DNA from 3 places in the Bacillus sp. N6 genome. Region 3 is predicted to be linked to each of the others. Evidence: riboswitches for the same ligand, from Rfam matches in the RefSeq annotation. Region 3 holds a riboswitch; each other region holds the start of a gene.
The links. A riboswitch is a leader RNA that binds a small molecule or an ion and turns the genes downstream of it on or off. The one in region 3 is predicted to bind magnesium.

Region 1: linked by a shared signal. The riboswitch ahead of ACUXVC_RS08005 (P-type ATPase) and the one ahead of mgtA (magnesium-translocating P-type ATPase) in region 3 are both predicted to bind magnesium.
Region 2: linked by a shared signal. The riboswitch ahead of mgtE (magnesium transporter) and the one ahead of mgtA (magnesium-translocating P-type ATPase) in region 3 are both predicted to bind magnesium.

Annotation. Positions count from the first base shown of each region.
Region 1 is NZ_CM127843.1:1,519,930-1,530,639, reverse strand. It holds gene ACUXVC_RS08020 (acyltransferase family protein) at 1-112, opposite strand, end outside; gene ACUXVC_RS08015 (FbpB family small basic protein) at 441-581, opposite strand; gene ACUXVC_RS08010 (5'-3' exonuclease) at 937-1,803, opposite strand; gene ACUXVC_RS08005 (P-type ATPase) at 1,936-2,661, opposite strand; M-box (ykoK) riboswitch at 2,997-3,162, opposite strand; gene ACUXVC_RS08000 (DUF350 domain-containing protein) at 3,376-3,762, opposite strand; gene ACUXVC_RS07995 (glutathionylspermidine synthase family protein) at 3,755-4,993, opposite strand; gene ACUXVC_RS07990 (hypothetical protein) at 4,997-5,308, opposite strand; gene ACUXVC_RS07985 (hypothetical protein) at 5,392-5,841, shown strand; RNA gene ssrS (6S RNA) at 5,896-6,079, opposite strand; RNA gene ssrS (6S RNA) at 6,101-6,283, opposite strand; gene ACUXVC_RS07970 (sulfurtransferase) at 6,400-7,233, opposite strand; gene ACUXVC_RS07965 (YpbS family protein) at 7,236-7,508, opposite strand; gene ACUXVC_RS07960 (GNAT family N-acetyltransferase) at 7,539-7,997, opposite strand; gene ACUXVC_RS07955 (DUF3931 domain-containing protein) at 8,070-8,324, shown strand; gene ACUXVC_RS07950 (dynamin family protein) at 8,328-10,710, opposite strand, start outside.
Region 2 is NZ_CM127843.1:2,466,299-2,477,008, forward strand. It holds gene ACUXVC_RS12650 (aromatic ring-hydroxylating oxygenase subunit alpha) at 187-1,134, opposite strand; gene ACUXVC_RS12655 (FtsW/RodA/SpoVE family cell cycle protein) at 1,322-2,443, opposite strand; M-box (ykoK) riboswitch at 2,634-2,810, opposite strand; M-box (ykoK) riboswitch at 3,315-3,480, shown strand; gene mgtE (magnesium transporter) at 3,760-5,088, shown strand; gene ACUXVC_RS12665 (phosphodiester glycosidase family protein) at 5,246-6,343, shown strand; gene ACUXVC_RS12670 (penicillin-binding transpeptidase domain-containing protein) at 6,623-8,590, shown strand; gene ACUXVC_RS12675 (RNA polymerase sigma factor) at 9,028-9,561, shown strand; gene ACUXVC_RS12680 (hypothetical protein) at 9,551-10,381, shown strand; gene ACUXVC_RS12685 (peptidoglycan D,D-transpeptidase FtsI family protein) at 10,393-10,710, opposite strand, start outside.
Region 3 is NZ_CM127843.1:4,063,125-4,073,834, forward strand. It holds gene ACUXVC_RS20810 (YqzH family protein) at 166-354, shown strand; gene ACUXVC_RS20815 (SDR family NAD(P)-dependent oxidoreductase) at 384-1,178, opposite strand; gene ACUXVC_RS20820 (MBL fold metallo-hydrolase) at 1,188-2,141, opposite strand; gene proI (pyrroline-5-carboxylate reductase ProI) at 2,307-3,146, shown strand; gene sdaAA (L-serine ammonia-lyase, iron-sulfur-dependent, subunit alpha) at 3,193-4,071, opposite strand; gene sdaAB (L-serine ammonia-lyase, iron-sulfur-dependent subunit beta) at 4,090-4,749, opposite strand; gene ACUXVC_RS20840 (hypothetical protein) at 4,797-4,934, opposite strand; gene rnz (ribonuclease Z) at 5,420-6,343, opposite strand; gene ACUXVC_RS20850 (DUF3932 family protein) at 6,533-6,784, shown strand; gene ACUXVC_RS20855 (hypothetical protein) at 6,819-7,358, opposite strand; M-box (ykoK) riboswitch at 7,527-7,694, shown strand; gene mgtA (magnesium-translocating P-type ATPase) at 8,026-10,710, shown strand, end outside.

The DNA of each region.
Region 1 (10,710 bases), 2.5 Mb from region 3:
TATCTTCATAACTGTAATTTTGAAATGCTGAAAAAATCATTAAATGATGACCGATCATTACTATTAATGAAGAAATCCCTCTTATAGAATCCAATTCTTCGTATCTCTTCATCTTTTTACATCAACTCCTAATGAAATGATAATAATCATTTCAAAGCGACATCTTTATTCATATTCCTCTCCTTTCTTTTCATTCCAATTTTTCATATTAAAATGATTTTATAGTATAAATTTGAGTGTATTGTAACATTTTTTGTAATATTATGAATAGCGAATCTCAAAAATTGGTATATACCAATTTCAACCTCGAAAAATGAGTAATATTGATAGAAAAACACTATAAAAATTTCTTGCATATTTACAAAATTAAAGAGATGAATAGCGTTTTTTCAATATAAAATAAAAAAGATAGCCTACATAGGCTATCTTTTTTATTTTATTTAATTACTGGCACCACTATATGCTACATGTCGTTTCTCAATTCTCTCTTCAATTTCTTTCATATTTTCTTTATTATTTAATAGTGATTGTTTATTTTCAATTAATAATTGTTTAAAAGATTTTCTCACTTTTTTTCTCATTTTCATTGTCCTCCTTGGGGGATGGTTTATATAAAAGATAAAGAATTATCTGTGTGTCCTTATAATAATTGATTGTTGTGAATTCTATTTGAACTTCATATGAAAATTCCGTTTATTTTCTGACAACTTTGTGAACACGAAAAAAAGACTCTCTAAAACTATGTTGAAATTAATTCACTTCATTATAAAAATTACTATTCCCATCAACTTTTATCATTATATCTTGTCGAAACATTTATATATTTAAAATTGAGTTCGACATAATTTTATTTACTATAATACTGTTTACAAAAACAAAAAGAAGGTGTCACCAAGTCAAATTTCGACTTATGCAACATCCCTCTTTCCAAATTATTTATAGCATATTTATTAATATTTCAGGTCTTCCCCAATTCATTTCTTCACAAACAAATCTAAGTTTTTCTTCATCCATTGTGTGTAATCCCTCTTCTAGTAAACATGAAATTGGAACTTCACAGTGAATTTGTGCTAATTGCAACGAAATATTTAAGTTCTCTAAATCACTTTCAATCTTCGTACGCTGCGCTTTTGTTAATGATTCTACATTTTCTAGTACAGCGGATACTGTTCCGTGCTCTTGAATAAGCTTATACGCTGTTTTTTCACCGATACCTTTTACACCTGGATAATTATCACTTGTATCTCCCATGAAAGCTTTTGCATGGACGATTTGCCACGGCTCTACACCTTTTTCTTCCATGATTTTCTCCGGTGTGTAATATTCGTAATTTCCAATTCCTTTACGCAGAAGCATAACTGTAACGTTCTTATCAACAAGTTGAAGTAAATCTGTATCACCAGTTAAAATATAAACTTCAGCTTCATTGCAGTATTGTTTTGCAAGCGTACCGATACAATCGTCCGCTTCGTAGCCTTTCATACCGATAACTGGAATGGATAATTTCGCAGTCATTTCTTGCACTAAATCAAATTGAGGAATTAATTCTTCTGGTGGCGCTGCACGATTTGCTTTATAATTCGAGAACGATTCTGTTCTAAATGTCGTACTTCCCATATCCCAGCATGTAACGATATGTGTTGGTTCAATCGCTTGCGTAGCTGTTAACAAGTGTTTCATATAACCATGAATCCCATTCGTAGGGGTTCCATCTTGTCGTTTCATAAATTGTCCGTAGACACTTGTTGCGTAAAAAGCACGAAATAATAGTGCCATACCATCAACTAATAATACTTTTTTCATAATTCCTCTCCTATTAAAAAAATAATAACCTCACGTTATCACGTAAGGTTATATAAATAGATTACCATTCTACGTTTTTGCTCAACTTTGTCTATTATACATTGTTTTTGTATATTTAGCACCATTAACACATTAAGACGTTCTACTACAACAAGTATGCAATATGCCTGAATACGTATTTTTTCCAGTAGAAACAACGACAGCCTTTGCACTTCCACTAACGATATGTGAACCTTTAAAACATACATTTTCAAGCTCAAGTGGATTATAATCTTTCATCCGTTTTAATGGAATAAATCGTTTACGTTCAAGGTGATAGCAGCTTTCAAACTTCTCTATACTCGCTTCGTTTCCCGTTAACACAGACTCATTCACTAATAAATCATCTGCATAAATAATACGTACATCAGCTGGCACAGCATCTCCAGCCGAAAGAAAAATCATATCTCCAGGTACAAGTTCTTGCACTGGTATCTCCATCATTTTCAGTTCACTATTTAGCCCTGTACTACTAGAACATTCTACTCTAGATACAGTAATCGTTTCACGTTGTAATTCATCACACACACGTTGTTTTGAAAAACCTGGAATCATGCCACCAAGCTTCATCATTACTTCTGCAAGAATTGCTCTTTTTGAAGTTAGTTCATTTCGGCCATATACTTGAATACGTTTTTGCGCCTCTTTCATTGATAGTCCGTCTCTTGTTGTTTTAAAATATGCAAATACAGATTTTACATCTCTTGTTGCAATTTCAATTAATAAATCTTTATTTTTTTGGAGCATTGTTTGTTCTTTTATTGATTTTTTATTTAGTTTATATGACGTGTTACCCACAGTTTTGTTTGCATATAACATATTATCGTCTCCTCCTTTACAACATAGGAAGAAACGCTTTGTTTCTCAATTTATCCACTTTACTGTGAAAGTGTCTAGCGCTTTATAAACGCTACATTGTGATAAATATAGAGGGAGGAACAAATCGTTTCCTGCCTACATCATATATTTTTGATTTGAAGTATATGGGTAACGGAACCGAGTCAGAATTTGACATGCTCCTCACCTCCTCGTTTAATTTTATAGTTTATACTATGAAATTACTCATAGCTTGGTAACAAAAAAGACCCCTACCCTTAAGAGAGTAGTGGCCATTACATACACAAATAAACGATTTCTAATATAATTAGAAATCTACGGACCTCTCCCTCGCCGAGTTTTAGCACTGTATAGCATAGGTACATTACCAGCTACGTTAAGAAAAACCTTAATTCGATCATTCCTGTTGACCCATTGGCGTCTCTCGACATTTTTGGGCAGTAGCATTTCTCTATACAGGAGCCTCACCTAACAGAGACTTATTTTCATTACATTGAAAATGTTACTCTTATTTAAAATAGATGTCAACCGTAGCCTACAATTTTTTCAAAAGGTATGGCAAACTAACGTATATAAAGTGAAACTTTAATCAGTGGGGGTTTTGTTCATCCCCCACTGATTATTAGCCCTCACCAATCGGGCTGCCCGGCAAATAGCGGGATAAAATTAAAAACTTTACGTTTAAACGTAAAGTTTTTAATAAGTTATACAACCAGCGATTACAATCCCAATCGAAAGCGATAAAAACATAAGAAAAAGACCGACTGCTTGATTATCTTCTTCGAGACTTTTGTTTATATTAAAGCGTGGTGTAAGCCACTCAGCTAAATAAAAGACGATAATTTGAGCCAAAATCCCAACTGCTCCCCACGAAATCATATCAAGAAGTGAAATTGAATTAGCTGCTGTCGAATATAAAACAACAGCTAACCCAAGTAATCGTCCTCCAAGCACATAGCTTACCGCCTTATTTCCTTGAGCCATTAACTTAAATTCCTTTACTTTCGTTGTCACTTCCATCAAGAACAGACCTATACATAAAAGGCCGAGTGTTACTGCTAAATATAATAAAAAATTAATCATTTTTCCCCCTCCTTTTTATACCTACCGGTAAATAGTACGATTCATTTCCTGTAATCTTTTCTCCCGCACGAATACCGATACTACTCGCTTTTCCAGCAATTAAAAACGAACCAAACACATATGACAGTTTCTCGATCCCTTTTTCTGTTTCCAAGGATACGACTGGCAGTTCGGTATACTTTTGAAATATCGGCAGTGACGCTTTATACGTTTCGTATGCATTTTGAAGCATAATATTTTCGTCTTTATCGCGAATCGTAATTGTATCTCCTTCTCTCCCAAATGAAGGTTTTTGAACGAAAGAACCTTTTCCTAAAAATAAATCTGGTTCTAAATATGTAGGTAACATATATTCTTTAATCCACTGTTGTTCCTCATTTGTATAAAAGACCTCTTCTTCTGCTAACCCCCAAATAAGACACTGAATTGATTTTGGCTGAAGTAAAAATGCTGACAAAGGATTTATTATAAAAAGCTTTCCGGCTTTTACAAGTTGTAACAGTTCCACACCTACCAAATCTCCTGTTTCAGGATCTTGATCCTCAATTAAATCTTCTATCGGATATGTTTGGCGATATAAAACATCAATCTTCGCCCCATCTTTATCGACTAGAGCATCCTTTGTAATTCTAAGTTCTGACATTGGCACTACTTTATTTTCAACATGGCATAGCTGACTTAAATACATAGTGGTATTCCAATCCTCGATATGTTCATGATGCGCTGTAAAAACAACATTTGGATTATCTAATCCCTTTGTCGCTTCCATTACTGCTTTCGTTACACCAGAAGATAGCAATCGTTCTTGATCCGAGTTTGGATCATCATAGCCTAGATTTTCACATACTTTCCCATTCATTCGAAAACATTCCACAATAAAAGTTGGTGTATCACTATTAAACTCAAGCATTTTGATTTTATTATCCTCTGTTACAGCAAAATCAAATCGCGAAATTACAGATTCAGGATAAAGCCCTTTCATTCTAATGAATGATAAACTCGCGGATGGAAAGCCAAGATCTAGAAGCTGTTCGTCACTTAAATTACGCAGCAGTCTAGCAGTCTTAAAAAATATTTTCCCCATTCGTTCAGTCGCTAAGTGTAATTGGTCCAAAGTCTGATTTGTTATAGAAAAAACATGAAACAAACTATACTCACATTCATATAAATCCGACCAAAAATTCGGATATTTTAAATAAAATTCTTTTCGATTTCTTATGTATTGCGACATATTTTAGCCCCCAAATCCTCCCTTTGAACCGCTTCCAATTCCACCTTTAAATTCAGCAGACGATTGATACGATTTAAACGCCGATGAATTTTTAAAGGTGGACTTATTTTGATAGTATCGCCCACCATAGAAATAATGCCCACGATAACCTGAACTACTATCATCACACTGCCATACCCCAAGTTCATCATCCCAATCCCAATCAGAACAACTATTATCATTCGGTTTTGGGGGAAGATCTTGTGCGCAGCCAAATAAAGTGCCAGTCATTAAAGATGTTACGACACCACCTACTAGCCATTTCGTTTTTGTCACCTTCGCACTCCCCTTTTTAAATTCTATTCCTATTATATAGGATGGCATGATAAAGTAGAAGAAAAAGGAAGAAGAGGGATTAAATGCGCTTAGAATATCGACTTAATGATGAAACGAAAGGGTATCCTGCTTTATGGAACTACGCCAATATTTCTAATTCTGAAATTATCGCACGCATGACTTGTGAATATTTTATTAAAGAGAAAAATACTTATGTTGTTACTGCAACTTCGGTTGATCCAGACGGAACAGCGGTTATTTATATTCAAAAAGAAGTTTTCGTCAATGACCCTTCAGACCCTACATACTCCCACATCGGTTTTGAAATTAGAGAACTAAGTGAAACGAGTTCAAGCTTAGTAGATAGTCAAGATGTATGGAACTACGAAGAAATTTTACCATCTCTTCATTCAGATATTATATATATTCAGCGAGACGGCATGTCTATGGAATTCTCCTTGGATTCAAGAGAGATTGATGAAGACAGAAAGTGCTACATTTATTACGGAAACTTCACAGGTGAATCAAGATAATATTGATATATCTATGCAACAAAAAAACCTTACGTATAAAACGTAAGGTTTTTATATAGCCCCACATATGCCGTTCTCTCTAGATGTCCATAAACCTGCTCTCACAGGTGGATGCTCTCACAAATGTTTGTAACTTCCTTCTTAAAAAGATGGCATGTTAGCTACATTTAAATATTGAACTTCCATATTAAACTTATTGGTTTAAGACATGCATAAGCTACGTACACCGTAGGAATTTTATATAAGGTTAGTTGAAATAAGACCCCCGCACGTGCCGCTCCTCGTAAATGTCCAAAAACCCGCTACTCGCAGGTGGATGCCCTCACAGTTACCGTACATCTTCCTCCACAAGGAAGGCTTGATGATGGTCGCTAAATATTGAGCTTCCGTATAACTAACATCGGTTTTAGACATAAATAAGTTACGTACACCGCAGGATGTATTATTTACTTGTCGTTATATTATCACATTGTTTCCAATGTGTAAAATACAAAGTTTTTCGAGCAATCTCTTGCTTGTGACCTTATTTTAATACAAATTATTTTTGCATGCAAGTGATTAATCTTCTTCTTTTGCAATTTGATTTTCTGGATAAGAAATCCAATCACTCCAGCTACCTGCATACAATTTAACATTTTGGAATCCAGCCAATTTTAACGCAATGATATTTGGACATGCCGTAACACCAGAACCACAATATACAATGGTTTCCTTATCTTTCGACAGATTTTGGAATCGTTCTTGTTGCTCAGCTTCATTCTTAAATTGTCCTGATTGCAATATTCCATCCTTCCAAAAATAGTTTGTTGCTGTCGGAATATGTCCTGCTTTATGATCGACAAGTTCCTCTACACCAGCATAACGTTTTGGCTCTCTTGAATCAATTAACGTAACATCTGCACCTGCCTGGATATTCTCTCTTACTGTTTCCATCGATACAAGCATATGATCTTGTATGTTTGTTTTAAATGTTTTTCGTATAACAACAGGAATTTCCGTTGTTGTCGGTAGTCCATTCTCTTTCCAAACCGGGAAACCACCATCTAATATATATACTTTCTCATGTCCTACATAGTTACATAACCACCATAAACGAGCAGCATTTGCACCAGCTTGACTGTCATACGCAATTACTGTCGTATGTTCATCAATACCAACCTCCGAAAGCTTGTCCGCAAACTCTTCAATGCTTGGCAACGGATGGCGGCCACCATGTTCTGCTATAGGACTTGATAAATCTAAATTCAAATCAAAATATAACGCATGAGGAATATGTTCTTCTTCATACTTTTCTCTACCCCAATTAGGATTCGCTAAATCAAAACGACAATCGATTACACGGACGTTCTCATCTTCTATATGCTCACGTAACCATTCGACTGTAACTATCATCTTTAACGACCTTCTTTCTCTTGTAAACGACTTACATACTCCATAACCATTTCTTCTGTAACATATTTACGCTGCAAGGTAACACCATTTTTTGCAAGATCATTAATTTGCTTTGTTACAACATTAATGACATCAACCGAAAATTCTTTCCCATTTGACGCAAGAGATACGGCTGCTTCAATAGCTGCTTCACGCTGCGCATCTAATTGTAAACATGCTTTTACACTTTCATTTTGTTTACGAGAATGTGCTGTAATTGCTTTATGTACTTCCATCTTCTCTTCCCCCTAAATAAGTTATACGTTCTAATTCAATTCCATTGCAAGCCGAATCATATCACGGCATACAATGCCATTTTCAATAATCTCTTCTTCATAATGCTTCGAAAAGTAATCAAAATCAATAGAAAAAATACGAAATCCACATTTTTGATATAAAGCAAGTTGTGAAACACTAGAATTTCCTGTACCAATTTCAAGTTTTGACATACCATATCCTTTAGCAGTTTCTACGGCATGCCTTAATAGCTTCTTCCCAATCCCTTTTCCTTGCAAATGCTCTGCAACCGCAATATTCATGATTTCCATCGTCTTCGGCCTTGTTTCCAAAAGAACATACACACCGATGATGCTGCCCCCTTGCTTTGCTACGTATGTTAACCCTCTTTGTACATATATAGCTATTTGCCGTTCACTTGGATCAGCAAGTAGCAATAAAGACTTCGGTATAGCCTCTTTTAAAATACGTTCTATTACAAAAGACATAAAAAATCCCCCCATCTCTATTGTTCTAAACCCTCCTTGTCTACCATAAATAATAGAAAGGAGGGATTCACCATGGACAACAATGAGAAAAAATGCAACGTCATCTCTATTGATGGAAAGAAGAAGAAAAGCGACACGTATTCCTATCCAAAATTAGTAGTTGAAAATAAAACATACGAATTTTCTTCATTCGTCTTATGCGGTGAAACACCAGATGGCAGACGACTCGTTCTTACTCATATGATTTCTACCGATGAATTTGCTGGATTTGTCAAATCTTTAGATACTGTACTGCAAAAGAAAATTGAACGAATCTTTTTCTCATAACGACTATATAACATAAATTTCTTTTTCAATCTCTACTAACTGATTGTGCAATTGTTCTTTACTTTGTTCATATAGAGATACATCGATCGTTTCAGCCAATGCAAACAATATACTTTCATAATAGTTCATTACATCTTGTTGCATCACTTTTTGGAATAAGTTCCACTTCATATCCCATTCTTGCTTATAATGATGGACAAATAAATCTTTTTCATCGGCTACATAGTTTGATACAAGCGGTTCTAATACAAATTTAGCGTCTTCTTGCATAAAAGCTTTGTCATTCTTTTCAAAAAAGCTTTTCTCATTTTTAAAATGTGCCAGTGCTTTTTTGAAATCTTTTATTTCAACTGAAGGGAACGGTTCTTTATGTGTAATATCTTTATATTCATACTCAACTGTTCCATTCATAGAAATTGATTGATTTTCTACTTTACAGTTCACTACAATTTCGTCCTTTGCACGCTTCATCGCTTCGTCTATCCATTTTTCAAGACGTAATGATGTCGCACGCATTTCTTGTAATAAATCATGCTGAATAAATGCTACTAATTCCATAACACACTGTTGCAATTGTGTTTTCACATTTCCATCCGTTCGAAGTGACGCCGGATTAATAAATTCAGTAAACACATCGTTATAACGTAGGAATAGACGCTGTTGCACGTAATAAAGCAACTCTTTCACTTCATTTTGCATCGCCTGTTCTTCAGCAAGTACACTATATGATGAAATAATATGAAGTAGTTGATCACGCTCTGCTTCATATTTTTTCGTTTGCTTCTCTTTCTCTTCATTCCCCTGCTTTGCACCATTTATCATGTTTACTAAAAGCTGATTTGCCCCTTGCAACGCACCATATAGAGCATGCACAGAAACAAGCATTAAATCTCTCATCATAAAGGACGTAAATGATTCCTCAAACTTAGTAATTCCAGAGTTTTGTAAAATACCATACTTCTCTTTTTCAACATTCTTTCCTTGTTTCTCTTCAAGCGCACATAAACTTGAAATTGCAAATAAACGCGGATTTCTAATACCGTATTGCAGTAGCTGATCTGCGATATAACCTTTTACCATTTCAAGTTCTTCTTCAGACTCTGCTAAATCCGCCGCATTAATTAAGAAGAACATTTTATCAAGGGCAAAAGTATCCTTTACACGCCCAAGCTGAATTAAAAATTCACGATCAGCACGAGAGAATACATGGTTATAATATGTTACAAATAAAATAGCATCTGCATTTTTAATATACTGGAATGCAACATCCGTATGGCGAGCATTAATAGAATCCGCTCCAGGTGTGTCTACAAGCGCTACTCCCTGCCTTGTTAAAGCACAATCATAATAAAGCTCCATATACTCAACGAAGCATGATTTTTCTTCATTCGCTACATAATCAGAGAACTCTTCTAATGTGACTTGTACTTGTTCTCCTAAATAAGTAGAAACTGCATCATACCCTTTTTGTACCGCTCGTAAAAAGCTAAATGTTGTTTTTTGCTTCCCAGTCGGTGAAGGATATTTCATAACTTTATCAATTTGTGCTAACGCCTCATCTAACGTAGTAATCTCATAATGAAACAGCTTATAAACAGCTTTCATATCTTCTAATAGAGCTTGCTTTGATTTGAATTGAACCATTACTGTTCCGTGTGGTTTTTCCTCTGTAACCGGCAATATTTGATTAATCGTTGCCGTCGTCGGATTTGGTGATACAGGAAGTACCTTCTCACCAAGTAAGGCATTGGCAAATGATGATTTCCCAGCACTAAAAGCTCCGAATAACGCTACTGTAAATTGTTTCGTTTCCACACGACGCCTTTTTTCTATCACCTCTTGCTGTACATGTTTCAGCGCTGGCAATGGCTCTAATATCATTTCAGCTTTCTTCACTTCCTCTAATATACGCTGAATATTTAAAGCTGCCGTTCCTTTTATCTCTTCTTCATGAGCCGCTACGTTATCATTTACCATTTCCTGCTCTTGTAGTGTGAATTTCTCACTAACAATTTGTTTTTCACGTTGCAATATCTCCTCTATTTGCAATCCTTCTGGTGTAGCAACACGCTCGTGCCAAACATTTTGTAAATAACTTTCATATGTCTCTAAATTGTTACTGTATTGTAATTCCGTCTCTTTTGCCGTTTGCAACATCGTATATTTTTCAATCTCTTCTTCCATACGAGCAACTGCTTCCTTCACTTTTTGCTTTAAAACAACTGCACTTTTATCAAAAATTTGCTGTGCTTTTGTAAAATAACGTTTCTTCAGTTCATTCGCTACATCCGCTGTATAAAGAAGTAAGTAATCACCTGTGAAACCTGCACCTTGTTTAATGACTTCAGCTAACATTTCTGGTCCAAAAGCGATTTCTAAAGCATAT
Region 2 (10,710 bases), 1.6 Mb from region 3:
AGAGTGAGAATGAATTACAAAAGAAAGGTGCATAGGCGCCTTTCTTTTTTTGAAGGGATTTTTTGTTACGAGTTAGTACAAAATTGGGTTCAGGGGGTACTATAAAATTTTAGCTTGATGGCGATGGGGTAGCATCCACGTCTATCAACATCACTACACCTATATTTAATACTGCGTTACGTGCCTTTAATCGAGTGAAAAACAAGACCCATTTTGTAAAAACTGAAACCAACGTTTTCTAAACTGAACTTGAGCCATATCTGCATGAACATGGGCCTCCATTTTTAAAGCTTCTGGTATAGGTCTAGGATGTTGACTTTCTACAATAATTTGATCCTCTTTTAGTACTCTTAAACTAAATTTAGCTAAAATTTGGTCTAGTAAAGGGAAGTACTTTAAAAATGTCCTTCCGGTATATCCCATAATTAATGTCTCTTCTTCATCAATTGGTGTAAACGTAATGTACTGAATAAATGACTCATTCTCCTGTTTGCCACTGTGAAGCATCCACTGATGTGGGAATTTGTATTCAAGGTAAGCATTACCATTTGAGAATATAAACTGATCCAGTGTTCCCTCCAGCTTATAATTGGTTGATTCGGCTTTTGTTTTTCTACCAATCGTTTTTTTATGTACATAAGCAAGATGAGCAATATCCAGCACAGATTCGATTGATCGAGTAAGGTGTGCATTCCAAGTTGCGTGGAAGAAAGAGAGTTTAAAAGGAGTGTTCTCCATTACATGAAAAGTTTTCCATTCAGGTGGAGTTTCCTCACTATCAGGGTATATCCAAATCAACCCAATCTTTTCTTTTACAGGGTATGAGAAGGTATGAGCAAATTTCGGGATAGGTTTATTGGGTTGGGATGGAATTCTTACACAAGTACCACAACTATCGAACTCCCAACCATGGTAGGGACAGACTAGTTTACCATTTACTACTTGTCCCAGTGATAAGTCAGCGCCACGATGAGGGCAGTAAGGTGATAGAGCCTGAACTTCGCCTTTTTCATCCCGATATAATACAAAATCTTTGCCAGTAACTCTTTTTTTTACTGGAATCTTTTTTATATCTTTTGCATAACTCACAGCATACCAATTACGTGGGAATACTCTATTTATATTTAGAGTCATTTATTTTCTCCTTCTTTTTTATTCACCTAGTAGATATTAGTGGTGTCTACTGTATACTGTCTATTCTATGCTATAAAATATTTTAAATGTTCGTCTAAAATTAATAAATCTACAGTTTAATCAAATCATTATGAAAGCCTGTATAATCTCTCTAAATGTAACAAAAATGACTATAGTACAATAGATTTTAAAAAGGAGAAAGTCTTATTTTATTGAAAATTGAGATATTAAGCAATATTCCTATTGCTATTAAATTGACCATTAAAGAACTTCCACCAAAACTTACAAATGGAAATGGAGTACCTGTAAGAGGAAATAGTCCCGTAATACCACCTAAATTTACAACTGATTGCATACCAATCATACATCCTATACCAATTGCTATAAAACTGCCGAATGGATCTGCACATAATTGTGCAATTTTTAAGGAGCGAAGTACCATAGTCAAAACTCCAACCAATAGAATAAATACACCAATAAATCCTAGTTCTTCAGAAACTATTGCCATTATAAAATCAGTGTGTGGTTCTGGAAGATAACCTGTTTTTTGTATGCTATTTCCAAATCCACGACCAGTGCTTCCTCCAGAGCCAATGGCAATAAAAGAGTTTACAAGCTGGTATCCATTTCCTTGCGCATCAAGAAAGGGATTGAAAATCGTAGTAATACGTGTCTTTTGAACTGCTGATAAACTATATTGAATCAAATAATATAAAATAGGTAACCATAAAATAGAACCGATGGTAGTTCTTTTGATTAGTAGATTTATATTTATTCCTGAACAAAGAAATATGCTAAAACCTATACCTAATATTAAAAGTGCAGATCCTAAATTTGGTTGTTTAAAGATAAGAAAAAAAATTGTAGCTAAAAAAAATAAAAGTTTTCCGATACCACGCCAGTTATTTTTAGCTTGTTCTTGTCGCAATGCAAAAAAACGGGCTGTTACAAGGATTGTTCCTAATTTAAGAAATTCAGCTGGCTGTATTCCAAAGATCCATGATTGAGCATTATTTACCACTTTTCCTTTCCATAAAACCATAATTAATAAAAAAATCCCCCCAACCATAATACAGATTGAGACTATTCGTTTTTTCCATATTTCATATGGGAGTAAAGCACAAATTATTAATCCTATTGTTCCTAAAAGTAGCTTTGTTAATTGAGAATCAACAAAATGCCTACTGTTATAACCGTAATGTTGGACAGCGACAATGGAGCTTGCACTATACATCATGATAATACCTAAAGTACATGTTATGAATAGAGGAAGGAGCAATAGATAATCGAGTTTTAATATTTTTTTCATTTTAATATCCTCCTGATTTAAAACAAAACATAATATTACATTACATTTGCTAATGAATAGAATCTTGTTCTCGTCAATTACTAAATATGACTTTTGTTTAGAAAGATTCTATCACTTATTCCCTGTTTTTTACGCAAAAATCCCCCTAGTATGTAACTAGAGGGATTCAAAATGGCATGACTAAATAAGGCTTTTCTCCCCCTAGTAGAGCTTTGGCACTATACAACGTAAAGTAATGAAAATTCATTACTTAGCTATCTTAAGAAGAGCCTTAATCCGACAATTCCTGTTCTACCCATTGGCGTCTTTCGACATTTTTGGGCAATAGCCTGTGTTTGCATAGGAGCCTCACCTAACAGGTTAAGCAACATAAATTTTATGTATTTGTTTCGTGTAGCAAGCATAAATATATTTTTTTTGCTTGTCAAGCAACCGTATTTCTAATTTTATCTGTTTTATTGCTTTATAGTCCTTTGAGAAATGATATGAGAAAATGTATGTAATCATTCTGTATAAGTACATATTTTTGACTTTAGTGTATAGTTTGATTGAGTAGTTTAACCATATAAATTTGATAAACCGTAAAGAAGATTTTAATCATAAAAGAAGATTTGTTAAGAATATTCTTTTAATATACAGAATGACTAATTATTCATCCTCTGTTATAAAGTTGGAATTTGATTGAAAACAATAAGTTTCATATGTTTCATAACGTTTCTTCGAATTAAATCTATTTAAATTCTATGTTTTTTAAGGAGAATTTTAAATTTATAATAAAATATAATTTCATTTTCTATAAAAGATTTTTTATGAATGGATTTGAAAGTCAGTTGACAAATATTAAATTCTGGTTTAAATTTTGAAGTAATTCAATAAACTTTGTTAGGTGAGGCTCCTGTATAGAGAAACGCTGCTGCCCAAAAATGTCGAGAGACGCCAATGGGTCAACAGGAACGGTCGGATTAAGGCCCTTCTTAATGTAGCTGGTTATAAAAACCTATGCTATACAGTGCTAAAACTCAACGAGGGAGTGGTATACGATTTGATAGAAAGGCACCTCTGAGATTTTGGCAGAGCTGTCTTAATAATCATTTATTTGTATTGTAAAAAACCTTTACTCCTTTTTGAGTAAAGGTTTTTCTGTTTAATGTTATTTGTTTTATCTTGTCTATATTCAAAAAGGAGGTAATTCTAAATAATGGATTGATTGCAATGTAACTATTATTGCTCTAATAAAAAATTTAAGACAGATAAAATAAAACAAAACCACTCATGAAACTCTAGAGTCTCCCTTAGCAATATGAGGAGGAGTTAACATGAAGAAATTATTAAAAGAATTACTTGTAACCAAAAATAATTTGGATGCAGAGAAAGTTTTACGTCTTCCGTCGTATGATGTTGCGCAAGAAGTAAAAAGATTTTCAATTGAAGATCAAATCATATTGCTAAATACGATTCCCGTATTAAAAAGCTCTAAAATTCTTCAATATATGAGTGCAGAAGAAAAATATAATATCTTAATTCACTTATCTGAAAACAAAGCTAAAAAGTTACTAAATTTACAACCGATTGATGAATTAGTAGATTTACTTCTAGCGGTTCATCCTGAAAAACAAGCTAAATTAATGGCGTATCTAGACAAAATTACAAAACATAACGTAAAAAAATTGATGAATTTCAAACCTGAAACGGCAGGAAGTCTTATCACAAGTGATTTTGTTGCAGTTAGAGGAAATTGGTCAGTAAAAATGACATTGAAGTACATTAGGGAACATTCTGAAAATGTAGAATCAATATCTTATAGTTATGTTCTAGATAGTCATGGTTATCTTGAGGGAATCGTTTCCATACATGAGTTATTACTAGCAGCAGATGAAGAGATATTATCTACTATTATGATTCAAGAGGTAATTTCAGTACAAGCTGAAGTTGACCAGCAAGAAGTTGTAAAAAAGCTACTGAATTATAATTTAGCAGCAATACCTGTGACAACAGCAAATAATAAAATGATTGGTATTATCACTTTTGATGACGTAATGAATGTTATGGAAGCAGAAGCTACAGAAGATATTCAAAAGTTAGGCGGAAGTGAGCCATTGAATCAATCTTACTTTGAAGCTAGCATTTGGAGCATCTTCTTAAAACGCCTACCATGGTTATTACTTCTTTTTGTTGCTGAGGCATATACAGGTACAGTATTAAAGTATTTTGAAGATGAAATTGAAACTGTAGTTGCCCTTGCTTTCTTTGTTCCGTTATTAGTAGGTACTGGTGGGAATACAGGAACACAGGTTGTAGCAACAATTACTCGTGCAATCGGTATTGGAGAGGTCAAATTTAAAGATATTTTCCGTGTAATGAAAAAGGAATTTGCAATAGGGATGCTTCTCGGACTTGCACTTGGAATAGCTGGCCTCACTCGTGCTTATATGTTAGGAGTTGGAACAGAAGTTGCACAAGTTGTAGCAATTACTTTATTATTTATTGTTATTTGGGCCTCTCTTGTAGCAGCTGTTTTACCTTTAATTCTAAGAAAATTAAAATTAGATCCTGCAGTTGTTTCAGGTCCATTTATTACAACATTTGTTGATGGAACAGGATTAGTAATTTATTTCATGGTTGCAAAAACGTTATTAAATTTATAAATATACACTAAAAAAACGAAAATCGGAATAAGTATTTTGCCTGAATTGCTAAAGTATATTGGGGAATTCAGACATGAGGAAATCAAACACTTTTGTATTTAGATAAATAATATTTTAATGGATTTATTGAATGTAATGAATGCTGGAGGATAAAACTATGAAACATCTCAGAAAAATCTTCAAACGAATTTTGCTTCTATTGTCTATTTTCATGCTTATTGGTATAGGCATATTATTTGGTACTAGCTATGGCCGAGAGCTTCGCATAACAATGGCTGGGAGTATACTAACTTCTCAGCATCCGCAATATGCGAAATATACATTCCTATCCCAAAAGGAACTAGATAAATTGCAAGATAGAATTAATCATCCGAAATGGTCAAATAGTGATGAGCATATTTATAAAAAAATAGCAGGAAAAAGATTAGAAGAATTTAAAAATCAGCCATTAGAAATTGATGTAGAAACGATTAAAAGTCACAAAGATAGTCGCTTTCTTTTTGAAGGAAATTTAGTTACTATTAGCAATCCCTTCAATGTTAAACTTGTTAGCCATCAAGGAACACAGGGCGCTAACAGAGGAGAAAAAATTAGCGTAATGGCAAAGCGTAATCATGCACTTGTTGCTGTGAATGCAAGTGGATTTGCAGATGAAACAGGAAGGGGTGGAGGAAATGTTGCTACTGGAATTGTAATAGAAAATGGGAAAGTTATTGATACGAATATGGATAGAAATACCCCTACAATTATTACAGGCTTAACAAAGTTTGGACAAATGATAACAGGAAATTATTCTACACAACAACTTTTGGATAAACAAGTCGTTTCAGCAGCAGGATTTATGCCACAGTTAATTGTAAATGGAGAAAAAATGATTACAGAAGGAGACGGTGGTTGGGGTTCTGCTCCGCGAAGTATTATGGCCCAAAAAGAAGATGGTACAATTATGTTTCTAGTCATTGACGGTAGACAGACGCATAGTATAGGGGCTACGTTAAAAGAGTGTCAAGATATTCTATATGAAAAAGGTGCTATAAATGCAATGGCTATGGATGGTGGTTCTTCTGCTACTCTATATTTAGGAGGAAAGGTTATAAATTCACCTTCTACATTATCACATGAAGATCGTTATTTACCTAATGCTTGGGTGGTAACAGCAAACCAAAAACAAAAAATAAAGATGACAATTGATGGGAGAAAAATAGATACCAAAACATCAGATGAATTTGATGCGAACATTTCAACGAATTTATGAATTATTAAAAATAGAACAAATACATGATTTTTATCTCGTTAGTTGGAAAATTGAAATTATTTTTTGAAATTAGAAATTATTATTTCATATTCATGATTTGCACAATATCAAATGAGAGTGATGAGGATTCCAAATTTACGGAATTCTTATCACTCTTTTTTAGTTTTTTGTAAATATGGAACAATATCCTTACTTTCACTGTCTATTAAGCGTTAAAACATTTTTTATTAAATAAATTACGAAAGGAATCATCATTTTTAACTAAGGGAGAAGATTGAATTGAAAAAATTATGGATGCTGCTTTTCGTTTGTTTCGCAGTTTTGTTGGTAGGATGTAATAAAAACGAACCACCAAAACAAGCATTTGAAGAATATATCAATTTATGGAATGATAGAAAATTTGCAAATATGTATGATCATTTATCAGACCATGCCAAAAAATCGATTTCTAAAAAAGAATTCACAGAAAAATATCAAAAAATCTATGAGGGGATTGGAGCTAATAATTTAAAAGTTAAAATGAAAGGAGAGAATACGAAAGATAAAGAGCTTTTTCTTTTTGAAGTTAAGATGGATACGGATGTAGGACCAGTTTCATTCATCCATGAAGCAAAACTTGTGAAAGATAAAGAGTCTTGGGAAATAGATTGGACACCAGACTTCATCTTCCCAGGTATGAAAAAAGATTACAAAGTACGTATGCAAATAGAGCAAGGAAAACGCGGAGAAATATATGATCGCAATGGAAAAGGGCTTGCAACGAATGGTAAAGCGACTGAGGTTGGAATTATTCCAGAGAAACTAGGCGAAACAGCAGCGCAAACGAAAGAAATAGTAGCACAATTACTTGATATGTCTATAGAAGAGGTCGAACAAAAGCTCACAGCGAAATGGATAAAACCAGACTCCTTTGTACCAATTGGCATTTTAAAAGAGGGAACCAGACAGAATGATTATATTGAATTAGAAGGAGTTTCATCTCACCCAGTAAATATTCGTACGTATCCATTAGGTGAAGCAGCGGCACACTTAACTGGATATATAGGAAAGGTGAATGCGGAGGAGTTAAAATCACTTCAAAAACAAGGTTATCAAGCAGATGATTTAGTAGGTAAGACTGGTTTAGAGAAAGTGTTAGAAAATAAATTGCGTGGTGAAAAGGGTGGACGCGTATTTATAGAAGATGAGAAGGGGAAAGAGATTAAAAACGTAGCAAAAAAAGAAGCAAAAGAAGGAGAAAATGTTACGTTAACAATTGATGCTGCAATTCAAGAAAAAATCTTTAATGAGATGAAAACTGAAGCAGGGTCTAGTGCAGCGGTCAATCCTAAAACAGGTGAAACAATCGCACTTGTAAGTAGCCCTGCTTATAATCCAAATATAATAGTTAGAGGAGCATCGAAAGCCCAACGAGAAGCATGGAGTAACGACTCGAAACTACCAATGACGAATCGCTTTACACAAGCATTTGTACCAGGTTCCGTATTTAAAACGATCACAGGTGCAATTGGTTTGGAAACAAACACAATAAATCCGAAGGAAGAATTTAAAATTCAAGGATTGAAGTGGACAAAAGATTCATCTTGGGGAAATTACTATGTAACGCGTGTAAAGGATGCAAGTCCAATTGATTTTGATAAGGCAATGAAGTACTCTGATAATATTTATTTTGCTCAACAAGCTTTGAAAATGGGAAAAGATCAGTATGTAAAGGAATTTAAAAAGTACGGATTTTATGAAAAATTACCAATCGAATACGAATTTCCTATTTCAATCATTGCAAAAGATGGGATAAAAAACGATATTCAACTAGCAGACACGGGCTATGGACAAGGACAAGTATTAATGACGCCACTTCATTTAGCATTAACATATGCACCGATTGTGAATGAAGGGAATATTCCGTCGCCACATCTTTTAAAAGAAGCAAAAGTAGCAGGAAATTGGAAAGAAAATGTGGTTTCTAAAAAGAATCAAGAAATATTAAAGAGTGCATTAATCAAAGTCATTAATGACCCTGATGGTGCAGGGAGAATTGCAAAGGTTGATGGTGTAACGCTTGCTGGTAAAACTGGTACAGCAGAACTGAAAGAGTCGAAAGAAGCAGACGGAAAAGAACTGGGATGGTTCGCAGCTTTCGATGCAAATGCGCCAGACATGATTGTTACAATGATGATTGAAGATGTAAAAGGAAGAGGGGGAAGTAACGTTCCAGGTGAAAAAGTAAAACATGTATTTCAGAAATAATACTTAATTATAAGGTGAATTTTTTGACTACATTTATTACATGTTTGCTTAACTCAAAGATATAAATTGGTGAAAATATAGAGCAATGAAATTTCAAAAAAGCATTCTTTCTAATCGAGAATGCTTTTTTGCTGCGACTCTAGAAAGTTAATACCTTATCTTAATTTTCATTTCTGAAAAGTTGGCATTGCTAATGGTAAATAGAAGAGTATAGCAAATTGAAATGGACAAGTGGAGTGTTACGTTAAATTCAAAAGACAGATTTTCATGAGTAGAATTTTATCATTGTATGCTTTACTTGTTTTTTAGTAGTATTATTCTGCTTGAAAAAAGATAAACAATGGAACAAATGAAACTTGTATCTTGTCTATATATTGAAACCATAATAAAAGTGAGGGCAGTTTTTATGTTTATTCAAATAAGTTTGAGGTGTGGAAATGGAACAGACGTTTATTGAAAAGTGTAATCATGATGAGCTGGATTATGTTATAAAAGACTATTGGCAAGATGTATGGAATTATTCATTTATTATTACGAAAGATCCACACTTATCAGATGATATCACACAAGATGTATTTATAAAGGTGTTTAAAAATTGGAATTCATTTCGAAAGGAGTCATCTGTTAAAACGTGGATATTAAAAATCACAAGAAATACGGCAATAAACTATTTGAAATCCTCCTATTTTAAAAGGATATCTTTAATAGGATTTTTTAGTGACGATAAGCAATCCCTGTCAGCAGAACAAGAATTTTTTAACCAAGAAGAGATGAATGAGGTGTGGAAGGTTGTATTAAAACTACCTAAAAAGCACCGTGAAATAATTATATTGGACGCAAAATATGAATTATCATATGAAGAAATGGCTGAAACATTAGGAGTATCCATTGGAACTGTAAAATCGAGATTAAGTAGAGCGAGAAGTAAGGTTTCAAAACTAATAGGGGAGGGTAGTAGTGATGAACAATAAACAAAATCCTGACTGGTATAGTAAATTGAAAAAAGGCCCAATGAAGCATCGGAAAGATGAAGAAGAATTTATTTATAAAATAAAGCAATCGGTATATCAAAATAGTGAAGTGGATTCTGTAACAAATAAGAGACCATTTCGTAAAAAAGTATTGCCTGTTGTAGTTGTGTTGATTTGTACAATGTTATTTTTTATTGTTCAACAACCTTGGCCTGATGATAATAAATCACCAGTACAAAGTAGTACTCAAATTAAGCCTAAAACAAAAGATGAGTCTGCTCAAGATCCATCACTAAAACAATTTATGAATGAACTATATCAAAGTACGAACTCAAAAAATGAAAATGACTTGTACAAAGCGTTAAATGATGAAGTTCTATTTAAAGGGAAGAGTTATAAGAAGGATGAATTGAAGCTTGATGAAGATATTTTTCATGAGTTGCAAGTCGCCCTTGCAATGGGGGGAGAATTTGTAAATGATAAGAAGAAAGTTTACAAAGTGCCAAGTGGAATGACAGAAAGTAATCAATTAAAGCAAGAACACTTTATATATGCAACTGTTACTGGAAACAAAACGAAAATTTTAGCTGAACCAAACCGAGAATCAAAAGTTTTATATGAAGTATCTAATGAAATGGTAAAAGCTTGGATCCCGGAAAAAGTGCAGAATGATGGATATATAAAAATATCGACTATTAACGGTGATACTACTGGATATGTACAAAAAAAGTATATTTTAACTGATATTAAATATTCTTTCATGTTCGAAAAGAATCATGAAGGTATATGGGAAATAACGAATATAGAATCTATATGGTAAAAGAGGAAGGTTCACTTTAATGAACCTTCCTCTTTATCTTTATCCTTCTTTTGAAGTATATTCCAAGACTTTAAAACTTCTGATGTAACGAGAGCAGCGATGTTTTTTTCTGAATTACTACCAGGAATAACGACAGAAACGGCAATTTGTGGATCTTCAGTAGGAGCATAAGCAATGAAAAGAGAATGATTTATCATTCTTTCTTGCTCATTTGGAAAACCTGTAATACCTGTTTTACCTGCGACGTCAAAGGGCAACTTTTTAATTTCCTCTATATTTTGACTCATTCCACCTTGCACGACACTCCAAAAGTTCATCGGGTAACGATT
Region 3 (10,710 bases):
GAGTCAATTAAATATTTATAAATTTTTAAATCTAAAAAAACTTAATTTTATTAGAAAAATAATATACTCAACCGAATTTTTATACAAAAATAGTGCATAGTAGTTTTTTTATTTCACTTCAAGTACAATAAAACAATACATACGTACATACAGGCGGGGAAAAATATGAACGAAAAATTAATTGAGAAAATGATTATAAAAAGTTTTCAACAATATCAATGCAGTCCAATATCAAAAGAAGATCAGGAAATGCTAGTGAAACATATTCAAACGGTGACTCATTCAAATATTGAAATTGATTTATACGAGGAAATTGAGGATATTGTTTATGATTATGTAACTGGAAAACAATAAAAAATAGGAGATTTCCATATGGAAATCTCCTATTTTTTACTTAATGATTTACCTGCTACACGTTCAAATAAACCTGGGAATAAAGCATAAAGTTTCGGGCCAATTCCCATCCACTTCGGTAAGTTTACTTCACGTTTTTTCGTGTGCATCGACTTTACGATTTGTTCTGCTACGTATGTTGGTTTTAACATGTAACGTCCCATATTCTTTACATATGTACCAGATTGATCCGCTATTTCAAAAAAGTTTGTATCTATCGGACCTGGATTAATTGCTGTAACATAAATATCTGTATTGGCTAATTCCATGCGTAAACTATTCGTAAATCCTAATACGGCATGTTTCGTTGCTGCATAAGCACTCGATTTCGGAGTTGCAATTTTTCCAGCAAGTGAAGCAATATTAATAATATGTCCTTCATTCTTGTTTACCATATAAGGTAGTACCGCTTTCGTACATGCTACTAATCCAAATACATTTACTTGGAACATATCTTTTACTTCACCCATTGACGCATCTTCAAACGTTTTAAAAATACCAAATCCCGCATTGTTTACTAATATATCAATACGTCCCACTTCTTGTAATACCTTTGAAAAAACAGACTGTACTTCCATCTCATCACTTACATCTAATACATAATAATAGCAAGGCGTATTATAAGTTTCTTTAATTTTGTCTACTAACGCTTGTAGTTTCTCTTCTGTTCGAGCCATTAATACTGGAGTCGCTCCCTGTGCTGCAACTTGCATTGCAACTTGCTCACCAATCCCACTAGAAGCACCTGTAATGACGATTACTTTATTTTGTAAACGTCCTGTCATTGCTGTCACCTACTTTGCATAATAAATCAATTGTTGCGATGACTCATCAATCATCACTTGTTGATTATATGCTAAATAGTCCAATTGTCCAACCGTTTCTGAAATAGTAAGTGGTAATTGTTCTTTATATAATACCGGAAATAGTTTTACACATACTTCAAATGCTGTCATTGGTTTTTCCTTTAATAACTCAAGTACTTTAAAAGCACGTGTTTCTTGCTTTTGTAATCTCGTTTCAATAAGTTGTTTCACATTTAGAACGTCTTCCCCATGCCCTGATAAAATGCGTGAAATATTCATTTCGCTTAAACGCTGTAATGTTTGATTATATTGTAGTAATGGGCGTGCCCGTTCTGTTTGCCCTTCATATGGTGGTTCTAGTATTGGATTCGAAGAAATATGACTAATGAGAGCATCTCCACCAATTAATATTCCATCAGATTCTCTATATAAAGAAATATGAGTAGAAGCATGACCTGGTGTTTCAAGCACTGTAAATCCAGGCAAAGAATTAATACGATCTCCTTCTCTCACAGTATGCGTTAACGATCTATTACAAGAATATTTAAGTGTCCTCGTCGTCAATAACGACTCGTCTTTCAAAAATGCTACTGGCACACCAAACTGTAAGGCCGTCTCTCTAAAAAATTCATGATACCGCTTTAAAAACTCTGGATTTTGTGTGATCCAAGGCTCATTCCAAGGATGTCCAATAATATTCGTCTTCTCAGAAAATATATTTAAAAGTCCACAATGATCTGCATGATGATGCGTAATGACTACTGTTTCAATATCTTCTATCGTATGTCCTAATGCACCTAATTGACTTTCTAACGCATTTCTTGCCTCTTCTGTATTCGTCCCTGTATCAATTAATGTTAATGTCTCCCCCTCAACTAAAAACACATTCACAGTTTCCACTGCAAATGGTACAGGAATCTCCATTCGGTGAATCGCCGTCATGCTTAGCCCCCCTGTCTCTTTCCGGTTCAAAAATGAATACTTCTTCAGTTTACAACTTCTATATATATTTGTCATTATTTTCAGATAAAAAGAGGTGTTTCCTATAAAAAAACGAATGTATGTACATTTATAAGAATTTCTAACCAAAATTAAAGGAGGAACATCATGTCTATTCAAAACATTTCCTTTCTCGGTGCAGGCTCTATTGCTGAAGCTATTATTGGTGGCTTGTTACATGCAAATGTTGTTAAATGTGAACAAATTACTGTAAGTAATCGTTCTAACGAGACAAGATTACAAGAGCTACATAAAAAATACGGTGTCAAAGGTACTCATAATAAAAAAGAATTACTTACTGATGCAAATATTCTTTTTCTAGCAATGAAACCAAAGGATGTTGCAGAGGCGCTTATCCCTTTTAAAGAATACATAAATAATAACGTGCTTATTATTTCATTACTAGCAGGTGTTTCTACTCACTCAATTAGAAAACTACTTCAAAAAGACGTTCCAATTATTCGTGCAATGCCAAATACATCCGCAGCCATTTTAAAATCAGCTACCGCTATCTCCCCTTCGAAACATGCAACAGCGGAACATATTCGCACTGCAACATCTTTATTTGAAACGATTGGTCTCGTCTCTGTTGTAGAGGAAGAAGATATGCATGCTGTCACTGCATTATCCGGAAGTGGACCTGCTTATATTTATTACGTAGTGGAAGCTATGGAAGAAGCTGCAAAAAAAATTGGTTTAAAAGAAGATGTTGCAAAATCACTTATTCTTCAAACGATGATTGGTGCTGCTGAAATGCTAAAAGCAAGTGACAAACACCCTTCTATTTTGCGAAAGGAAATTACTTCTCCTGGCGGAACTACCGAAGCAGGTATTGAAGTATTACAAGAACATAAATTTCAACAAGCACTTATTTCTTGTATTACACAGGCAACGGAACGATCACATAATCTTGGAAAAACATTAGAACAACTAACAAAAGAAAAATAAAAAAAGGAGCTCAAGTTTATTTGAGCTCCTTTTTCTATAATTACACTTAGTTATTGTTCTTCCCAAAAATCTCTTCTTGCAGGCGACGACCAGTCGGCGTTGCTGCAAGTCCACCTTCCGCTGTTTCACGAAGTGCTACTGGCATCGTTTGTCCGATTCTAAACATTGCCTCAATTACTTCATCACATGGAATTGTACTCGTTACACCAGCTAATGCTAAATCTGCTGAAATCATCGCATTTGCAGCTCCTGCTGCATTACGTTTTACACAAGGTACTTCTACAAGTCCTGCAACAGGATCACACACTAAACCAAGCATGTTCTTTAATGAAATTGCCATCGCTGTAGCTGCTTGATCTTGTGTTCCACCAGCCATCTCAACTGCAGCTGCAGCCGCCATTCCACTTGCTGAACCAACTTCAGCTTGGCATCCTCCTGCAGCACCAGAAATACAAGCGTTATTCGCAACAACCATACCGAAAGCTCCTGCTGTAAATAAGAATTCAATCATTTCTTCACGTGTAGGCTGCAATTTTTCTCTTAGCGCAAATAGTACACCTGGCACTGTTCCAGCAGACCCTGCTGTTGGTGTTGCACAAATAATTCCCATCGCTGCGTTTACTTCATTTGTTGCAACAGCTTTGCTTACTGCATCCAAAATCGTATCTCCAGATAAGCCTTTTCCACTCTTCATATACGCTTGAACTTTTACAGCATCTCCACCAGTTAAACCAGTTGGTGATTTCACGCCGCGAATACCACGTTCTACTGCTTGTTCCATCACGACTAAGTTCTTTTCCATACCAGCAATTACTTCTTCACGTGAAATACTTCTTGTTTCCATTTCACATTGAATCATAATTTCTGCGATTTTTACATTTTGTTCTTTAGCTTGCGCCACTAGTTCCGCTGCGTTCCGAAACATGGTGTGTCCCCCCTGCAATTAATCCATAATAGTTACTTGACAAATATTTTGTTGCGCTTTTATTTCTTCAATCACTTCATCTGCTAATAATTCATCTGTTTCAATAACCATAAGCGCTCTTCTTCCTTTTTCTTTACGAGAAACACTCATTGTACTAATGTTAATCTCGTTTGTAGCAAGGATTGAAGCTACTGCTGCAATAGCACCAAAGCGATCGTTATTTACAATAAGTAGTGCTGGACTTGTGCCTGATAATTGAAGATCGAATCCGTTTAATTCTACAACTTCAATTTTACCGCCACCAATTGAGCAAGCAACAACTTCAATTTCTTCTTCACCTTTATACAAACGAATTTTCGCTGTATTTGGGTGAGGTGCATTGGCATCTTCTTCAATGAATTCCACTTCAATTCCGCGCTCTTTTGCTATTTCTAGCGCCTCTGGAATACGTAAGTCATCTGTTTCAAATCCTAATATTCCACCGATTAGTGCTACATCCGTACCATGCCCTCGATACGTCTTTGCAAATGATCCATATAACGAAATGCTTACTCTTTCTGGTTCATGACGAAACAGCTGGCGAGCAACTTGCCCCATTCTTGCCGCGCCTGCTGTATGTGAACTTGATGGTCCAATCATAACTGGACCGATAATATCAAATACTGAGCGATACTTCATCATAACTCCCCCTAAACCTCTATGCAAAAATTTATTCTACTATTCTATTAACCTGCTACATCTGTCGCTTTTCCAGTTGTACCACGAATTTGTTCTGCTGTATGAATTGGATAATTTTTAAATAAAAGTAATCCAATATAACCTGAAATAATACCAGTTATAATAATACATAAGAATCTTAGCATTATTTTCATTAAAAAATGATATAAGATAATCCACAATAAAGTCTGGTAGCAATCCAAAGTTTAACACAGAAGTCATTGCAAGGATAGCATAAACAAGCGATATCTTTCCTATTATAATTCTCATGTTACTCTCTCATGGTTTAGTCAACTTCACTTGTTACGATAATAACTAAAAAGCATGTGACTTATCATAAATTATAATCTGCCCTCATTATAGCTTGTTTTTTATAAAACGCTTACTTTTGTTGAATTTTAAAAGTTCTGAATAAAAGTCCATTCCTGCTATTTGTATCACTTGTATGTCATCTGACTTATATAACAGTTTTTCTAAATAATCATTATTTCGTATTTTTATCGTATATATTCAAACCATTCTAATTTTCTGTATCATCCAAGTATAAGTATAAAATAATAACAGTTTTATTTTTAAATTTTTTTAGACATAAAAAAATGGTAACCCACTGTTACCATTTTTTACAAAATTATTATTTTTCTACTGGGAATGATTTCAAATCTGTCGCTATTTCTGTATTAGAAAACAACTCTCTTGCCTCTTTCAATAATTCCTTATATGTATCTCCTTGATAGCGAGAACTAATGTGAGTTAAGATTAATCGCTTCGCATTTGCCTGAAGTGCAATGCTCGCAGCTTGCTTAGATGTGGAATGAAAATAATCATGCGCTTGTTGCTCATCTTCTGCCGCGAAAGTCGCTTCATGGACAAGTACATCTGCATCTTGCGCAAGCTCCCTACTCGCTTCGCAATATCGCGTATCACCTAAGATAGTAATAATTCTTCCTTTTTGAGGTGGGCCGATAAACTCATTTCCATTTAATATCGTGCCATCCTCTAATTCAACTACTTCTCCATCCTTTAAACGTTTAAAGATTGGACCTGGTTTCACACCCATCTCAAGCAACTTATCAACTAAAAGAGCACCTTGTATATCTTTCTCTACAATACGATATCCAAAACATTCTATACCGTGTGACAATCTTTTCGTTTCTACATAAAATTCATTATCTTCAAATACGGTACCTTCTTCTGTTATCTCCACAACTTCAAGTGGATATTTCACATGTGTCGTACTTACCGATAATGCCACTTCAATAAATTGTTTAATTCCTTTCGGTCCATACACCGTTAAAGGCGTAGTTCCTCCTTGAAATGAACGGCTACCTAATAAACCAGGCAATCCAAAAATATGATCGCCATGTAAATGCGTAATAAATATTTTTTCAATGCGGCGCGGACGTACAGATGTATGTAATATTTGATGTTGCGTGGCCTCGCCACAATCAAATAACCAAGTTTGTCCTCGTTCTTCTAACAATTGTAAAGCAATTGCTGAAACGTTCCTTCCTTTTGAAGGAACACCTGCACCAGTTCCTAAAAATACAAATTCCACTTTCTTTCCTCCAGCTCTAAATATACTCTATCTCTCATCTTACGGAATGTTATTTCAAATGGCAAATTGAATTTACATAACCAATCATCTAGACAACTATATAACACGAACGTTATACTTAAAAAATTTAGCAATCGTTCGTGTTTTGTGTTAAAATGATTATACTACATTTTAAGGGAGCGTTTTATTATGAAAGAAGTATTTCGTTTACAAACTGATTTTTCATCTTCATTTGATCGCTGGGTAAGTTCTTTCGTGTCTGATCACCCAGCACAATTAGAATGGACAACTTTAAAGGAATTAATCCATGAATATACAACATCACATACAAATGATACGTTACCAGCATATATTTCTTCAGCTTTAACATATTACGCCCAACGCGTTTCAACTACAAACAGTTCAGAGATTGTTATTTTTGAAAACCCTACAATCTCGTAATCTATAATAAAAAAGCACTGGTTACAGTGCTTTTTTATTTATACTTATTTAGCAAATGATTATATTCCGTCCAAAAGTCTGTATACATACTTTGATCAAACTCATCTAAAATTATCTTTTCACTTGATTTATTGAATAATTCTTTTGCTTGTAGCGCAAAAGAAACAATTTGTTTTCTATATTCATTTTCATTTACTTCTATATGAAGCCCTTCATAGTATATAGCCTTTTGATCAGTAGAAATAACCTTGACAAAATCCTTTAAAACCACATTTTCACCTATATGGTTTATAGTCCAATGAATTAAAATTGGGCATCCTAACATGAGCATAGTGCCACATCCGTGCAAAATAAGCCCCTCTTCATTTTCAATATCACAAATATATTCTTTATCTAAAGTTCGTAACAGAGCTAAAGCTGATTCACTTATTCCCCATTCCTCATCCATACCTGTTTGTGTAATAATCGTTCCATCCACATTTAAATAAATTTCCCCGTGAGAACATAAATCTTCCTGCTCATTAAACAACCACTTTTGATTCTCAATATTTATAATAAAATTTTGTGGTACCATTACAAATTCCCCTTTTATAAAAATATTTATTTTCCACATTATTTATAATTAATATCATGCATTTCATCCCATATATCTATTATAAATCCATTTAATATTTTAAAAACACAGATAAAAAAGATATTGACACTACGATTTTACAGTGCTAACATTCAACATGTAATTGAATATGGTCTCTGTTAGGTGAGGCTCCTGTATAGAGAAACGCTGCTGCCCAAAAATGTCGAGAGACGCCAATGGGTCAACAGGAAAGGTCGGAATGAAGGCCTTTTTTAACGTAGCTGGTTTCAGTACCTATGCTATACAGTGCTAAAACTCAACGAGGGAGAGGTGCATGTATTTTGTCATACACAAAAACTGTTTTTATTTATGTCTACTAGCAGTCTTTGTTGTGGACTCTTTTAACTGCGAATTCAGACCTTTACTCGTTTTGAGTAAAGGTCTTTTTACGTCTATATGCACCTTACTATGAAACAAACATAGCATATTCAGAAACTACTAAATTGTACGGAGGTGAGGAACAGTTGGCAATTGATGATTCGGCCCAGATACCCATACGTTTTACATTCATATTTCATCATGTAGGTAGGAAAGAAACTGTTCCTCACCATTTCAAATAGTTAGGTAACAGATTGTTTCCTCCTTCATGACAGAGGAGGAACTACCGATGTTTAATTTACAAAGACAAGAAACAAAGCATGCTTATGAGCAAGATAGCATGAAAACAAATAACGAATTATTAGTGGAGGTTGCAACACAAGATATAAGCTCTGCGTTAAAACTTTTAGAAACATCTCAAGATGGATTATCTAAACAAGAAGCGTCTCGTAGACTTTCTTTATATGGCCCGAACGAAATAGCTCATAATAAAATGGCACCGTGGTACATTCAGCTTCTGTTAGCATTTAAAAATCCATTTATTTTCGTTTTATTAGCTCTTGGAGCACTCTCCTTTTTCACGGATGATATGCAAGGAACAATTGTCGTATCTGTAATGGTCCTACTTAGTGCAACGATTCGGTTTTCCCAAGAATTTCGTTCTCAAAAAGCTGCCGATAAATTAAAAGCTATGGTTCGAACAACTGCGAGCGTATTTAGAATAAATGGATTTGTACATGAAATAAAAAATGTAACGAATTTAAATCGAAATTACACAACAGAAATTCCAATTGAGGAACTTGTACCTGGCGATATTATTTCCCTTTCAGCAGGTGATATCGTTCCAGCCGATGTGCGTGTTGTATCCGCTAAAGATTTATTTGTTAATCAATCTTCTTTGACAGGGGAAGCACTTCCTATAGAAAAATACGAACACTGCTACCATACAGAAAATAAGCATATCTTACCGAAAAACATGAAAAAAAATTACAATCCACTCGATATGGAAAACCTTTGCTTCATGGGAACAAATATTGTAAGTGGTAGCGCAAAAGCTGTTGTCATCTCAACAAGTACCGATACGTATTTCGGCTCTTTAGCAAATAAGGTAATCGGAAAGCGGGTAGAAACAAGCTTTGATAAAGGTGTAAACAAAGTAAGCTGGCTCTTAATTACATTCATGCTTATTATGGCGCCTATTGTCCTTCTCATTAACGGATTCACAAAAGGAGATTGGCAAGAAGCTTTCTTCTTCGCTATTGCCGTGGCTGTTGGCCTTACACCTGAAATGTTGCCAATGATTGTAACTGCTAATTTAGCTAAAGGTGCCGTTAACATGTCTAAACAAAAAGTAATTGTGAAGCAACTAAATTCTATTCAAAACTTAGGTGCTATGAATATTCTTTGTACAGATAAAACCGGAACTTTAACAGAAGATAACATTATCCTTGTTCGTCACTTAGATCCTAATGGAAATAAATGCAATCGCGTCTTGCAATTTGCCTATTTAAATAGTTTCTATCAAACTGGATTGAAAAACTTAATAGATAAAGCTGTTATTAAGCATACAGAGGAAAACAATACATTTGACCCATCAGCTTTTCAAAAGCTAGATGAAATTCCATTCGATTTCGCCCGCCGGCGTATGTCAGTCATCGTAAAAGATATTTCAGGTGAACATACAATGGTTTGTAAAGGTGCCGTAGAAGAAATTTTATCAATTTGCAACTACACTGAAGTGGATAAAAAAATCGTTACACTCACTGAGGAAATACGCTCAAATGTCAAAAAACTAAGCGAGACATTGAATAGTGAAGGTATGCGGGTTATTGCTGTGGCTTATAAAAAAGATAGAAACATAAATGATAAAGAGTACGCAGTAAAAGACGAAACTGATATGATTCTCGCTGGATATATCGGCTTTTTAGATCCCCCGAAACCATCTGCAGCAGCTGCAATTCAAGCATTACAAAAGCATGGTGTACAAGTGAAAATTTTAACTGGCGATAACGAAATTGTTACACGAAAAGTTTGTAAAGAAGTTGGATTAGATATCGGCGAACCAATCCTCGGTTACGAGATTGATTCTTTACCCGATAAAGCATTAGCAAAACTTGCTGAAGAAACGACTGTATTTGCGAAGCTTAATCCAATGCAAAAATCTCGCATTATACACGCATTACAAGGAAACAGACACACTGTAGGTTACATGGGAGACGGCATTAACGATGCTGTAGCATTACGTGAAGCTGATGTCGGAATATCTGTTGATACTGCTACTGATATTGCGAAAGAAGCTTCTGATATTATTCTACTCGAAAAAAGTTTAACTATATTAGAAGTCGGGATTGTAGAAGGACGTACTACATTCGGAAATATTTTAAAATATATTAAGATGACAGCTAGCTCTAACTTCGGTAATGTGTTTAGCGTGTTAGTAGCAAGTGCTTTCATTCCTTTTTTACCGATGCTTGCCATTCATCTTTTAATTCAAAACTTACTTTATGATATTTCACAACTTTCTATTCCATGGGACAAAATGGATAAAGAGTTTCTAGAAAAACCCCGAAAATGGGATACTGCAAACTTACGAAACTTCATTATTTGTATCGGCCCAATTAGTTCCATATTTGATATTATCACATACGTAGTCATGTGGAATGTATTTGGCGCAAATACACCGAGCGAGCAATCATTATTCCAGTCCGGTTGGTTTGTGGTTGGATTGTTAACACAAACTTTAATTGTTCACATGATACGAACACAGAAGATTCCATTTATTCAAAGCGCTGCATCAACACCCGTCGTTTTATTAACCGCTCTTATTATGGCAATCGGGATTTATATTCCATTCTCACCACTTGGTGTAGCCGTTGGTTTACAAGCATTGCCACTTAGCTACTTCCCTTGGTTAGTAGGAATACTATTAGGCTACGCTTTTTTAACACAATTCCTGAAAAAGCTTTATATTAAA